DNA from 2 places in the Pedobacter cryoconitis genome. Region 1 is predicted to be linked to the other one. Evidence: riboswitches for the same ligand, from Rfam matches in the RefSeq annotation. Region 1 holds a riboswitch; the other holds the start of a gene.
What was found. Region 1 has a riboswitch for thiamine pyrophosphate ahead of AY601_RS19775 (TonB-dependent receptor). Riboswitches for the same ligand answer to the same signal wherever they lie in the genome.

Region 1 (7,841 bases):
AGTGAAGCCCTGGACCAGGTAATCAGTAATTATAATGCTTTACAGCTAAGAATAATTTTTCAAAGAGCCGCCAGTGGCGCAAATATTAACGTAGCTGGGATGAATCAGGGAAGAAACCCGGATGGATCTATCATTTTAGGCATTTCTGCTGGCTTCCCCGATATTAATGGAAATCCAGCCCCTTCATTTTCTATCAATACAAATTCACTTGCCGTACCTCCATCTACATCAATAGCTAAAATTGCTGAAATCATGCAGCATGAAATTGGACATGCCATAGGATTAAGGCATACTGATTATATGACCCGGGCGAGCTGTGGCAGAAATGTTAATGAAACTGAAACAGAAGTAGGCGCAGCACTTATACCAGGAACTCCATCAGGTTATGACTATGAGTCGTATATGCTTGCTTGTACGGATATGAATGGTCAAGCGAGAATATTTAATGCAAATGATATTATTGCTTTAAAATATTTATACGGTGGGCCGGAGAGAATAGCCAGAACAATTAAATCTATTTCTTTTAATAATGTATTTCTAAGAATGAGCGGTCTTGGATTAACACAGGCCAGAGCTTCGGGCGGAGGAGTTGTCAATTGCCAATACGGTGCAACTGTATTTGAAAAGTTTTATTTTGTTCCACAAAGTGATGGTAGTTATCTAATTGAATCAGCTGTTTTTCCAAATGTATTTTTAAGACTGGATGGTGCAGGCGTGCAATTTGGATATGCAGGAGGAACAGTGAACGCACAATATGGCGCAGGTCCGTATGAAAAATTCCTTGTCTTAAAAAATCTTGATGATAGCTATTCCATCTGGTCAACAGCTTTTTACGGCACCTGTCTTCAAATTGATGGCAACGGTGTAACACAGCCTGATGCAAATGGGTCGGGAGCAGTTAAAGCGCTGAACTTGATGCCTGCTGAATGGGAATCATTCACGATCAGCCCTGCACTTTAATTGTATTAATAGAGGGGAGGTAAACATTAACAGTACTTAGATTACTATATCTTTCAGAGCTAATAACCCTTCTTGCATTATTGAGTTTATACTGCAAAAAAAGAGGCTGTCCATGTGAACAGCCTCTTTTAAGCAAGTTATTATTTCGATAAATACATCGATTTATCTTTGTACAGTTTTCTGAAATATGGATCTTCCAAATCTTTGATAAACCGGATAGATTCACCAGTTGATTTCATCTCAGGGCCTAACTCCTTTGGTACTTCAGGAAACTTATCGTAAGAGAAAACAGGTTCCTTAATCGCATACCCTTCTAACTTGCGCTCAATTGTGAAGTCCTTCAATTTGTTCACGCCTAACATAATTTTAGCTGCGATATTGATATAAGGAACATCGTACGCTTTAGCGATGAAAGGAACAGTTCTGGAAGCTCTTGGATTCGCTTCAATTACATAAACCTTCTCGTCTTTCACAGCAAACTGAATGTTCAGTAAACCAATTACATTTAATGCTCTGGCAATTTTCTTAGAGTAAGTCTCCATGCTCTCCATTACTTTCGCAGAAAGACTGAATGGAGGTAATACCGCAAATGAATCTCCGGAGTGGATACCAGCTGGCTCAATGTGTTCCATTAAACCTACGATATGTACATCCTCACCGTCACAGATCGAATCTGACTCCGTTTCTTCTGCTCTGTCAAGGAAATGATCAATCAATACTCTGTTACCTGGCAGATCACCTAATAACTTCACTACTGCTTTTTCCAGATCCTCATCATTGATGACAATGCTCATCCCTTGTCCACCTAATACATAACTAGGACGAACCAGTACCGGGTAACCTACTTCATTAGCTACCACGATAGCCTCTTCCGCATTTTCCGCAACACCATATTTAGGGTAAGGGATTTCCAGTTCTTTTAATAAGTCTGAGAAACGGCCGCGATCTTCAGCAACATCCATATCATTGTAAGATGTTCCGATAATCTTAATACCATTCTCATGAAGTTTTTCTGCCATTTTCAAAGCAGTCTGACCACCTAATTGTACAATTACACCCACCGGATTTTCCAGTTCGATGATTTCACGTACATGTTCCCAGAATACCGGCTCAAAGTATAACTTATCAGCCATATTGAAATCTGTAGAAACCGTTTCAGGATTACAGTTGATCATGATCGATTCAAATCCGCTTTCTTTTGCTGCCAGCAAACCATGCACACAAGAGTAATCAAATTCAATCCCCTGACCAATACGGTTCGGGCCTGATCCTAATACAATGATTTTCTTTTTATCTGTAGGGATAGATTCATTCTCTTCCTCAAAAGTTGAGTAGTAGTATGGAGTTTGTGCAGAGAATTCAGCAGCACAAGTATCTACCATTTTATAAACTCTTCTGATTCCCAATGATTTTCTACGGTCATAAACCTCATCCTCAGTTACATTACCTAACAGGTAAGCAATCTGGATATCAGAGAATCCTTTTTGTTTCAGGGTGAAGAAGAATTCCTTCGGTATATTATTTAATGAATAACGTTTTAATTCTGTTTCCAGCTGTACCAGTTCCTGGATCTGAGCTAAGAACCATTTATCAATTCTGGTTACTTTACGGATAGACTCCAATGGAACGCCCATGCTCATTGCATCCTTGATCAGGAATAAGCGGTTCCAGCTTGGGTGTTCCAAACCGTGCATAATCTCTTCGATACTTCTGTTATGTTTTCCATCGGCACCTAAACCAGCGCGTCCGATTTCTAAACTCTGACAGGCTTTCTGAAGGGCTTCGATAAAGCTACGGCCAATAGCCATTACTTCACCAACAGATTTCATCTGCAAGCCCAGCTCCATGTTTGCACCTTTAAACTTATCAAAGTTCCAACGCGGTATTTTAACGATTACATAATCTAAAGTCGGCTCAAAGTAAGCTGAAGTAGTTTTAGTAATCTGATTTTCAATTTCATCCAGGTTGTAACCAATCGCCAGCTTAGAAGCAATTTTAGCAATCGGATAACCAGTTGCTTTACTTGCCAGTGCTGATGAACGGGAAACCCTTGGGTTAATCTCGATGGCAATGATATCGTCGTTATCAGGGTTAACTGAGAACTGTACGTTACATCCACCCGCGAAAGTACCAATCGCACGCATCATTTTGATTGCCTGGTTACGCATCTCCTGATAACAGGTATCAGATAAAGTCATTGCTGGTGCAACTGTAATAGAATCACCAGTATGAATACCCATCGGATCAAAGTTTTCGATCGAGCAAATGATAATCACATTATCATTGGTGTCTCTTAATAACTCCAGCTCATATTCTTTCCAGCCTAAGACTGCTTTTTCTACTAATACTTCGTGTGTTGGAGAAGCCTCAAGACCACGTTTCAACGCAGCATCAAATTCTTCTTTTTTATGGACAAAACCGCCACCTGATCCACCTAAAGTATAAGAAGGACGGATAACCAGCGGATAGCCGATTTCCTGTGCTGCTTCTTTACCTTCAAGGAAAGAGTTTGCAATTTTTGAGGGTGCAACACCCACACCTATATCCACCATTAACTGGCGGAAAGCTTCTCTGTTTTCTGTTTTTTCAATTGCAGCAACATCAACGCCAATTACTCTAACGCCATGTTTTTCCCAAACACCACGTTCTTCAGCTTCCTTACAAAGGTTTAAGGCAGTTTGCCCTCCCATTGTTGGCAATACAGCGTCAATTTTCCGCTCTATTAAAATCTGCTCAATAGAGTCTACCGTTAAAGGTCTGAGGTAAACATGGTCTGCAATGATCTTATCAGTCATAATAGTTGCAGGATTGGAGTTTATAATAGAAACTTCAATTCCTTCTTCTTTTAAGGATAAGGCAGCTTGGGATCCGGAGTAATCAAACTCACAGGCTTGGCCAATAATAATAGGTCCGGAACCGATAATCAATACTGAACGTATGGAGGTGTCTTTAGGCATAAGGCTTTAAAAAAGTCTAAAGTGTTTTGTTAAAAAATGTTCGTCTTGTAAGACTGATAGCTGGGCGAGATTTTACGTGCTATTGCTGAAGAATCCCGACTGTTCTGTCGGGATGCAAAGGTACATTATTAGACGGTAATAATTCAGTTTTTTTTCAAAAGAAACCTAAAATAATCAGAACAGAAAAATGGGACGACAGATTGTTAGTGTATGTTTATTTTTAATCAGCGTACTTTGAACAAAGTTAGTGCGTTAATGGAAAAGATATAACGCAATCATACAAGCTAAAAAACAAAACTATATTAATGAAAAAAATACTATTTGCAGTCTTTGCTACGGTTATTCTGCTAAGCGGATGCGGAACTGTTCAATCCATTATTAAATCCAGTTTCCCATATACTGCCACCCAGGTTATTCCCAAATCTTCAAAAGTGGACAGCACAGCTTCTGTGACCAGTGCTGCTGGTAGTTTTGATGAAGTCATCGGTAATCAGAGTGGAAATGATTATGTCAGGGATATCAGGATTGCATCTGCAAGGATTATTGCTTCCGATCCGAATGATAAAAGCATGGGTATGTTTAAATCCATTAAAATTTTTATTTCCAACGGAAGCAGTGGCGAAGTCATGGTTGCTTCAAGAAATGATGTATCAGAACATATCGGATCTTCTTTGGTACTGGACATTGACAATTCACGTTTTGTTGATCAGTATATCAAAGGCAGCAGCCTAAAGGTAAGATTGGAATATGTATTGAGAGAAAAGCTAACCACAGATGTGAGTGTCAGAACTTCTTTAAGCTTCAGCTCTTCACCTGCCAGTAAAAATTGATCATAACCTCAGTATCAGGTATTCTTCAAGAATTTTGTTTGGTTTAAAAATCCCGTCTGAGATGTTCATCTCTGCTGGATTTTTTTACATTTGACGCATGGTAGCTCTAGTTGATGTAGTCAGAGAAAGTATTGTTCATTTTTTTAAGATAACCAGCTTGCTGGAATGGTGTGGCGTAATCACAGGAACACTTTGTGTCTGGCTGGCTGCAAAGAATAATATTCTGAACTGGCCCCTTGCTATTGTCAGTGTACTGATCTATATTTTCATCTTTTTTGAAAGTAAACTTTACTCGGATATGGGCTTACAAGTCTATTTCCTGGTAACTAATGCCTACGGTTGGTATTTCTGGAGTAAAAACAGGAATAATCCTGAAACTTCCAGGCCCGTCAGTATTATTACCGACAAAGAAATGGCTTTGTCGGCTGTTGCCATTATTTTACTAACTATTCTTCCCGGTACTTTACTGCATTACTTTACCAAGGCATCTTATCCATTTTTAGATAGTTTTTGTACTGCATGCAGCCTGGTCGCTCAAATCTTCCTCGCCAGAAAAGTATTACAGAACTGGCTGATCTGGATTTTTGTTGATATCATTTACGTGGGTGTTTATATTTCAAAAGATCTTTATGCAACTGCAATTATGTACGCTTTATATGTTTATATCGCCTGGGTAGGTTACCAGGGATGGAAAAAATCAAGATTGGAAACAGAAATTACAACGAAAAGTCATGACTAAAAAAATAGCTATTGTTGGACCTGAAAGTACAGGGAAGTCCACACTGACAAAATTATTGGCTAAACATTACAACACGCTTTGGGTTCCTGAATTTGCAAGGTATTACTGCGCAGCATTAACAGCTCCTTGTACCATGCAGGATGAAATTAATATGTTTCATGGACAGCAGGCGCTAGAAGAATCAATTCTGGCTATTGCAGAACAGGAACTGATTTTCTGTGACACCACATTTTTAACAGTAAAAATATGGAGCGATGAAATGCTGGGTGAAACTCCTCAACTGGTATTGGATGCTTTGCCATTGAGAACTTATGATCATTACTTACTGCTGAATATTGACTTACCATGGCAGGAAGATCCACAACGCAATTTCCCACATATGCGGGAACATTTTATGGCGATATGGCACAAAGAATTGAAAAACCTGGGTGCTGACTATGTTTTGATCAGCGGTATTGAAGATAGATTACAAAATGCGCTCAAAGCAATAGATAAATTTTTGGAGACAAAATAAGAATACGAAATGAACGAAACAGAATTTTTAGATTATTGTAAAAGTCAATTGACCGGACCAATTAAAGATGAGGATATTATTACCATGTTAACCGCCTGGGGAAGTATCAAATATGCACAGGGATATACGAATGCACAAAACGAGAAAGAAGATATAGAATGACGGTACAGACGTTGTTAAATTGCTATATCTAAAATATTTTATACATTTGCCGATATCAAAGGGGTGCCTTGTTTTGTAAAAAACACAAAGACAGGCTGAGATCATACCCATTATTTGAGCGCTGAATTGATTTCATGCGATTCAAATATGCACCTGATCCGGGTAATGCCGGCGGAGGGATTGGAGTTATGGAGTTTAATTATGTTGCATTAGCCCTATGTGCAACAGGTTTTACTAAAAAACAGTAGCAAATTGAAAACATTATTGATCGCAGTTATAGCTGTGTTCCTTTTACCTGTAGTTGCCAGCGCGCAATTCACAATTTCGGGATCTGTTTCCGAAAACACCAAACATACCAGCTTACCGGGAGCAAGTATCAGTCTAAAAAACACCAGTATTGGCGTTAGTAGTGATACGAATGGAGCCTATCAGCTTAAAAACGTTAAGGCTGGTAAATATGTACTTACCGTAAGTTTTGTTGGTTATGAAACACAGCACAAAACTATTGAAGTGAAAGGAGATCAGCAGATCTATTTTAACCTGGAGCCTTCAGCATACCTGGCAGATGAAGTTATTGTCATGGCGACAAGGGCTACTGAGAAATCAGGTACGACTTATAAAAATGTCAGTAAAACTGATATTGAAGCCAATAATTTTGGACAAGATTTACCTTTCATTATTAACAACACACCGGGAGTAGTCGTAACTTCTGATGCTGGAACCGGAGTAGGTTACACAGGTATAAGGATCAGGGGAAGCGATGCGACAAGGGTCAATGTCACTGTCAACGGAATTCCTTTAAATGATTCTGAAAGTCAGGGTTCATTCTGGGTAAACATGCCAGACTTTGCCTCTTCGGTTGAGAGTATCCAGATTCAGCGTGGTGTAGGAACTTCTACAAATGGCGCCGGTGCGTTTGGCGGGAGCCTGAATATACAAACTTCTGCCCCAGGCTTAGAACCTTATGCGGAGGTTAACAGTACCTATGGTTCTTTTAATACTTTAAAAAATACCGTGAAAATCGGAACAGGACTCATTGATAATAAATTCAGTTTTGATGGCCGCTTGTCCAGAATACAATCTGATGGTTATGTAGACCGCGGTGCATCTTTATTAAAATCTTATTTCTTATCCGGCGCTTATCATGGAAAAACTGATCTGTTAAGGATTAATGTATTTTCTGGTTCAGAGAAAACTTACCAGTCCTGGAATGGTGTTCCGGAAGCAAAATTAAGAGGGGATGTACAGGGAATTAATGACTATATCGAAAGAAATGGCATAACAGGTGCTGATGCAACGAATTTATTAACAGCAGATAACAGAAAATATAACTCTTTCTTATACAAAGATCAGAATGATAACTACTGGCAGGATCATTACCAGGTCTTGTATGCGAAACAATTTAATGATAAATTCTCTTTTAATGGCGCATTGCATTATACTTATGGAAGAGGGTATTATGAAGAATTTAAAGCTGGACAAAAATTTGCCGACTATGGTTTAGAGAATCCAATGATTAACGGCGCACCTGTATTGACAACCGATCTTGTTCGCAGACGCTGGTTAAACAATAATTTTTATGGCGCCACTTATAGTTTCAATTATAAAGCATCTTCTCAGCTGAATTTCACAGTAGGTGGTGCTTATAATCAATACCGTGGCAAGCATTATGGTCAGAT
Region 2 (7,841 bases), 940 kb from region 1:
TCAAAGCCACTACTGTCACGTTGTTCGTGGAAGGCCAGAATGATATCCAGATCAGCCATTTTTAGTTTGTTTTCCAGTTCACCCGCTGTTCCGTATTCAATATGGATCATGATACCGGGATATTTCTCTGAGAAAGGGGTTAATGCTGGGAGCAGCAAAGAACTGAAGGCATAGGTCACCCCGATTTTCAGCTCTCCGTTAACCATATTCGCGAGCTCAAAGATGGCTTGCCTTGACTTCTTGATGTCGAGCATGATTTGATAGGCATGCGTCAGGAATACATTACCGGCTTCTGTTAGCTTTACTTGTTTACCCATGCGGTCGAATAAGAGCATACCTAAATCTTCTTCGAGTTGTTTGATTTGCTGTGATAGGGTAGACTGCGTTACGAAGCAGGCTGCTGCTGCAGCTGTAAAGTGCAGGAGTTCTGCGGCTTTGATGAAGTAGTTGAGTTGTCTGATTTCCATAATCGATCGTTAAAACTAATCAATATCATTAAAACTATCAATTTTATAAATAGATAGTTTATGCCGAAATTTGTAACAGTCTTTCTGATGAAGCTGTTGATGAGAAAATCAGATGCAGTCCACCAGCTTTCAGATCTTCAAAATAGTAAAATAATATCATGAATGTTTTCCGGTCGTTAAAATCACGTAATTTCAAACTCTTCTTTTATGGACAATCAATTTCCCTTATAGGCACATGGATGCAAAAGACGGCGGTCAGCTGGCTGGTTTATCAGCTTACGGGATCTGCTGTTTTACTAGGGGTAGTTGGTTTTGTAAGTTTGATCCCTTCGTTAATTTTATCGCCATACGCAGGGAGCCTGGTCGACAGGCATAACCGGTACCGCATCCTGGTCATTACACAGATTGTTTCCATGATTCAGGCAGGAGCACTGGCAGCGATTATTTATTTTGGATATAATAATATTCTTTTTATTATCGGATTGAGCCTGGTACAGGGAGTTGTCAATGCTTTTGATGTAACCTGCAGGCAATCACTGATGGTAGAGATGGTGAATGATAAAAATGATTTACCGAATGCGATTGCGCTGAACTCTTCGATGGCCAATTTTGCACGTATTGCAGGTCCGGCTGTCGCAGGGATCATTCTGAGTACTTTTGGTACAGACATTTGTTTCATGGGAAATTTCCTGAGTTATATCCCGGTACTGATCTGTTTATTCATGATGCGTTTACCTGTGCAGATTATTACAAAATCAACTAAAAGCATTTGGGTAGAGCTGGAAGAAGGTTTCAGATATGTATCGGGAGATAAAGAATTAAGCAGCATGATCATGATGATCGGAATCAGCAGCCTTTTTGTAATTCCTTTCAATACACTGATGCCGATTTTTGCCAAGGATATTTTTAATGGGGATGCCAAAACCTTTAGCTGGTTTGAAAGTGCAGCTGGTTTAGGATCAATTATCAGTGCTATTTATCTGGCCAATTTAAAAGATAGCAGCACGCTGATTAAATTAACAACTATTGCAGGGGCTGTATTGGGAGGTAGTTTATTATTCCTTGCTTTTGCACCACAATTGCCTATTGCCTTACTATTTATGGGAATATCAGGAGTAGGGATGATGGCACAGTCCTCAGCTATCAACACTTATATTCAAACACATGCTATTCCCGAAATGCGCGGACGTGCAATCAGTTATTATGTAATGGCTTACCAGGGACTGATTCCTGTTGGTAGTTTATTGATTGGCTGGGTTGCTCATTTGATTGGCCCAAGACCGGCAGTATTAATCGAAGGATTAATAGGAATAACTGCTACTGGTATCTTTGCCTATTATAAAAGCAGACAGGCAGCAGTTAAAACTATATAAGGCAATGCGCGTATCATAACGATACGCGCATTATGTTTTAATACTCGCCCGCTTAAATACTCAATCCTCCGAAAGTACTGAACAGGATAATTGAAAGTACAATCAATGTGATCAATACATAGAGTTTATCTCTCTCCATTCCAAAAGCAACCAGTGAAAATACAATCCTTAAAATCGGGGTCGCAATCAGAATGACTACACCGAGCTGGATGATTTCTTTTGCACTGCCTTGCCCTAATCCTTTAATGATACCTGGTAAGCTGGTATAGCCTTCGCCTTCCCCATGGAATGTGCCGTAGTCAGGAAGGCCGGAGCCTTGCTGGAATAAGTACCAGATTCCTCCGATAATGGCAACAAGGCCTGAAATTAATACACCATATCTTAAAACCTGACCGATTAGCTGTTGCATATCGTAGTCGGTTACTCTTTTAGTTTCTTTACTGTTATTCATGTTTCCTAGAATTTGTGATTAAAACCATTGTAAATCATGTTAAGGGCGATAGCTGTGATCGCAAAACTGAAGATGACCTTCAACCATTTGACATCGATCTTCATCAATAACTTTGAGCCTGTAAAAGCTCCCGCAAGTACACCGATAATTACTGGAAAAGCAATTCCAGGATCGATATAACCTCTTTGTAAATAAACCACAGCACTCGCAGCAGCAGTTACTCCGACCATGAAATTACTGGTCGTAGTACTTACCCGGAAAGGGACACGCATGGCACTGTCCATTGCCAATACTTTTAAGGCACCGGAACCTATTCCTAATAAGCCTGAAAGTATTCCCGCCAAGGTCATGATCGAGAATCCCCCGCCTATATTCTTTAGTTTATAGTCTATTATACCATCTTTTGTAGGATAGCTGCTGTTTAATTTCAGCAAATAGGAAAGTTGACTACCTTCCGCTAATGCACCTTCATGTTTCTTTCTCATTGTCATTGCTGCTGAAAAGATCAAGGTGGCACCAAACAGAATGGCTACAATGTTAACAGGCGTATAGATCGCCAGAATAGCCCCCAAAACAGCACCTGCCGTTGTTGCTATCTCCAGGAACATTCCGAGACGGATATTGGTAATGCCTTCTTTCACATAAGCACTTGCAGAGCCAGAAGAGGTAGCGATTGATGCGATCAGCGCAGCACCAATTGCATAACGGATGTCAACGTGAAAAAATAAGGTCAGCAAGGGTATAATTACCACGCCGCCGCCAAGACCGGTTAGTGAACCAGCAAGTCCTGCAAGATAAGCCCCTAATAACAGGATCAGGGTAAAGGTTAAAATTGTCATGAGTTGTATAATTAATAATAGTTTTTAGTAATTGTTATCTAATAAAGTTTTAATGAGTTGTTCTGCCGCTGCCTGATCTCTGTTGACAATGGCCAGCGAAAGTTCCTCATGCCAGGCATGGCTTCTGGCAAAATAAGCCATATTTTGTTCTTTACGCTTGGTAAAGAAATCCAGGATTACTGCAGTGAAGTTTTGATAGAGATCGATTAATACTTTGTTTTTTGAAGCTTTTGCAATGCTGACGTGAAAAGCTATATCTGCATCAGTACATTTTTGTTGCTGATCAGTATCGATAGCTTTTTTCCGCTGGGAAAGATGATTTTGCATGGCAGTCAAATCTTCTTCAGTTCTGTTCAGACAAGCAAGTTTTACGATTTCTTTTTCAAGTAAAGAGCGGACAGTATTTATTTCTTCGAAGTCTGCCCGGCGCAGACGCTGTGCAAGAGATTCCTCTTTTATTTTTGAAGCGACAAAAGTACCTGAGCCTTGCTGTACTTTAAGTATGCCAGAGATAGCAAGGGTTTTAATTGCTTCCCTGATGGTAGAACGGCCAACTTCATAACGCTCCATCAGTTCAGGTTCTGATGGGATTTTTGTGCCTTTTTTGAGTTTTCCAGAGGCAATATCGCTTTTGAGTGCAACGATTACTTTGTCTGATAAATTGATTCTTTTCATGATTAAAACATCTGATGTTTCAAAGGTATATAATCGGATCATACGTCTGATGTTTGTAATGTAAAAGTGACAAGAGAAACTGTCTTTTTTGAAGTTGATCTTTTAATAAATTTCTTTTCTTCTTAAAAATGTTATAGGTTTACAAAAAACTTTAGGGGTGCCTTGTGCTGAGATATACCCTTTGAACCTGATGCAGTTAGTACTGCCGAAGGGAAAAGTAAGGCCACAACTATGTTGTTGGTTTTCCATTCCTTATACAGGTCATTCCTATCGTTATTAAAAATGAAAAGAATGGAAATTACTGTAAATCATCAAACTTATTCTATTGCCGGACCATGCTCATTAGTACAGCTGTTAACTGCTGTTTTGCAGATTTCTGGAAGCGGTATTGCGGTGGCTGTTAATCAGTCAGTCATGTCTAAATCTGATTGGTCTGTATACCATCTTCAACCCGGAGACCAGGTCATGCTAATCAAGGCAACTCAAGGAGGATAATTCATTAATTTCTGTTTGCAACCTCACAAAATCACATAACGATGAAAGTAGAAAAAATTCCAGATGGCCAGGTCATCAGCAGGACGCCATTCCCGGCTTCCCGTAAAGTTTTTGTAAAAGGTGAACTTCATGCTATTGAAGTAGCCATGCGTGAAATCAGCCTTAGCGAAACCAAAATACATAATGGTTTTGGCCTGACAGAGACAAACCCATGTGTAACAGTTTATGATACCAGCGGGCCTTATACAGATCCGAATGCACATATTGATGTTAAAGCAGGGTTGCCACGGATCAGAGAAAGTTGGGTTACCGATAGAGGTGACGTTGAAAAGCTGGATCAGATTACCTCTGCTTATGGTGCACAGCGATTGGCAGACCCATCACTTGACCAGTTACGTTTCGCTTTTCAGCATCAACCCTATCGTGCAAAAGCAGGACAGAATGTATCTCAGATGCATTATGCCAGGAAAGGGATCATCACTCCGGAAATGGAATATATCGCGATCAGAGAAAACCAGAGGATAGAACTGTGGAATAATGAAAAAGGAGAGCAGGCAGAGGCGATGAGTCAGCAGCATGCAGGAAATAGCTTTGGTGCCAATACACCTAAGGGCTTCATTACACCAGAATTTGTACGCCAGGAAGTCGCTTGCGGGAGAGCTGTTATCCCCTCAAATATCAACCACCCTGAATCTGAACCAATGATTATTGGCCGGAATTTCCTGGTTAAAATCAACGCAAATATTGGTAACTCAGCAGTAACTTCCAGTATTGAAGAAGAAGTTGAAAAGGCCGTATGGGCATGTCGCTGGGGTGCTGACACCATTATGGATTTATCAACAGGTAAAAATATACATGAAACAAGGGAGTGGATTATTCGTAATTCACCAGTTCCAATCGGGACAGTTCCAATTTACCAGGCACTCGAAAAAGTGAACGGTAAAGCTGAGGATCTGACCTGGGAGCTATTCCGGGATACATTAATTGAGCAGGCCGAGCAAGGGGTTGATTATTTTACCATCCATGCCGGAGTATTGCTAAGATATATTCCATTGACTGCAAAAAGGATTACCGGTATAGTTTCCAGAGGTGGATCAATCATGGCAAAATGGTGTTTGGCGCATCATCAGGAGAGCTTCTTGTACACACATTTTGAAGAAATCTGTGAGATCATGAAAGCCTATGATGTTGCCTTTTCGTTAGGTGATGGTTTAAGACCAGGCTGCCTGGCAGATGCGAATGATGCGGCACAGTTTGCTGAGCTGGAAACATTAGGTGAGCTGACTAAAATTGCCTGGAAGCATGATATACAGACTATTATTGAAGGGCCGGGCCATGTACCGATGCATATGATTAAAGAAAATATGGAAAAGCAACTGGAACATTGCGGTGAAGCTCCATTTTATACTTTAGGCCCACTCACAACTGACATTGCACCTGGATATGATCATATCACTTCTGCAATTGGCGCAGCGATGATTGGCTGGTACGGAACGGCAATGTTGTGTTATGTGACGCCAAAAGAACACCTGGGCTTACCCAATAAAAAAGATGTAAAAGACGGGGTAATCACTTATAAAATTGCTGCGCATGCGGCAGATTTAGCAAAAGGACATCCCGGAGCTCAATACCGTGATAACGCATTGAGTAAAGCCAGGTTTGAATTCCGATGGGAAGATCAGTTTAATCTTTCACTTGATCCGGATACTGCAAAGGAGTTTCATGACGAGACACTTCCTGCCGATGGTGCTAAAATCGCCCACTTCTGTTCCATGTGCGGACCGAATTTCTGTTCTATGAAAATCACCCAGGACGTAAGGGAATATGCAGCTAAACAAGGTTTGGACGAAGCTGCGGCGCTTGCAAAAGGGATGGAAGATAAATCGCGTGAATTCACCGAAAAAGGAAGTGAAATATACCTGTAAATGGAACTTATAGCCGTAACACGTCCGGATTATTTCCAGGGAGAAGGCAAATTGATCAATGCCTTGTTTGAGGCAGGACTTCAATTATTGCATCTCAGGAAACCGGAAAATGATGAGACCAGATTTATGAGGCTGATGCTGGAGATTAACCCGGATTATTACCGGGCAATTTCAATTCATCAGCATCATGAATTGGCAAACATGTTTTCAATCCGCAGGCTTCATTATCCTGAAAAACTATGGAAGCTTACCAGTCAGCAAAAAAAAACAGCGCTTTTTGCAGCTGGTTTTCACTTAAGCCGGTCTGTTCATCAATGGGGACCACCAGCGGATACTGCCTTTTTGGATTATGTGTTTTTTGGGCCAGTATTTAATAGTATTTCAAAAGTTGGATATCAAAGTATAGTAGAGCGTAATTTCTATTTGTCTGCTGTTCCACAGGGATTAAAGGTTTTTGGGATTGGAGGGGTGAATGCAGACCTGTTCCAGGAATTGCAACGAATGAATTTTGATGGTGCTGCTGTTCTTGGTGCACTTTGGAATCACCCGTCTGGCGCATTAAAAGAATTTGAAAAGATGCTCAAATCATTAGAAGAAAAAAGAGATGTTAATTGATCAGTTACATTATATATCACAGCCCCCGGAAAATGGGACACACCTTACTGCTATTGAAAAAGTACTGCAGGCAGGTGGTCAATGGATACAGCTCCGGGTTAAAGAGCAATCTGAAGATGTAGTACTCGAACTCGCCATTCAGGCCAGTCGTTTATGTGAAAAGTACGGCGCAAAATTAATTGTTAATGACTATCCGGAACTGGCTTTAAAATCAGGTGCGTATGGCGTGCATTTGGGTTTGAATGATATGCCTGTAGCGCAGGCAAGGGGTATTTTGGGAAAGGATAAGTGTATTGGTGGTACAGCAAACACTTTTGCAGATATATGCAGAAGAGTAGAGGAAGGTGCGGATTATATTGGTTTGGGCCCTTTTCGTTTTACCACAACCAAGCAAAACTTAAGTCCGGTGCTTGGACTTGAAGGATATCAGCAACTCATGCAACAGGTTTTAGCTGCTGGAATTAAATTACCCATTATAGCCATTGGTGGAATAAAAACCCAGGATATCAATAGTATTCTCCAAACGGGGATTTATGGTATTGCTGTTTCTGGTTTACTCACACAGCATACTGATCCGTCAGAAAATATCAGCTTGATCTATCAGGAATTAAACCTTAATTCAAAACAAACGATATGTTAACTATTGCAGATAAAGTATTTAACTCCCGTTTATTTACAGGGACGGGCAAGTTCAGTTCGGCAGAAATTATGGAGCAAGCATTGCTTGTTTCTGGTTCAGAACTGGTTACTGTAGCCTTAAAAAGAGTTGACCTGAAAGATCAGGAAGACGATATATTAAGCCATTTAAATTATCCGCAGTTTAACCTGCTGCCTAATACTTCGGGTGTGAGAAATGCGAAGGAAGCTGTTTTTGCAGCTCAGATGGCCAGGGAAGCTTTAGAAACCAACTGGATTAAGCTGGAGATTCATCCTGATCCTAAATATTTAATGCCTGATCCGATTGAGACCTTAAAGGCAACAGAAGAACTAGCGAAATTAGG

Region 2: linked by a shared signal. The riboswitch ahead of thiS (sulfur carrier protein ThiS) and the one ahead of AY601_RS19775 (TonB-dependent receptor) in region 1 are both predicted to bind thiamine pyrophosphate.

Annotation. Positions count from the first base shown of each region.
Region 1 covers NZ_CP014504.1:4,714,067-4,721,907, forward strand. Annotated here, with positions in the region: gene AY601_RS19750 (M57 family metalloprotease) at 1-960, shown strand, start outside; gene carB (carbamoyl-phosphate synthase large subunit) at 1,101-3,917, opposite strand; gene AY601_RS19760 (hypothetical protein) at 4,223-4,747, shown strand; gene pnuC (nicotinamide riboside transporter PnuC) at 4,845-5,486, shown strand; gene AY601_RS19770 (AAA family ATPase) at 5,479-6,000, shown strand; gene AY601_RS25785 (hypothetical protein) at 6,010-6,162, shown strand; TPP riboswitch at 6,212-6,359, shown strand; gene AY601_RS19775 (TonB-dependent receptor) at 6,415-7,841, shown strand, end outside.
Region 2 covers NZ_CP014504.1:3,769,202-3,777,042, reverse strand. Annotated here, with positions in the region: gene AY601_RS15585 (LysR substrate-binding domain-containing protein) at 1-467, opposite strand, end outside; gene AY601_RS15580 (MFS transporter) at 626-1,840, shown strand; gene AY601_RS15575 (DUF1634 domain-containing protein) at 1,893-2,291, opposite strand; gene AY601_RS15570 (sulfite exporter TauE/SafE family protein) at 2,297-3,130, opposite strand; gene AY601_RS15565 (FadR/GntR family transcriptional regulator) at 3,155-3,805, opposite strand; TPP riboswitch at 3,949-4,036, shown strand; gene thiS (sulfur carrier protein ThiS) at 4,097-4,300, shown strand; gene thiC (phosphomethylpyrimidine synthase ThiC) at 4,342-6,225, shown strand; gene AY601_RS15550 (thiamine phosphate synthase) at 6,226-6,840, shown strand; gene AY601_RS15545 (thiamine phosphate synthase) at 6,830-7,480, shown strand; gene AY601_RS15540 (thiazole synthase) at 7,474-7,841, shown strand, end outside.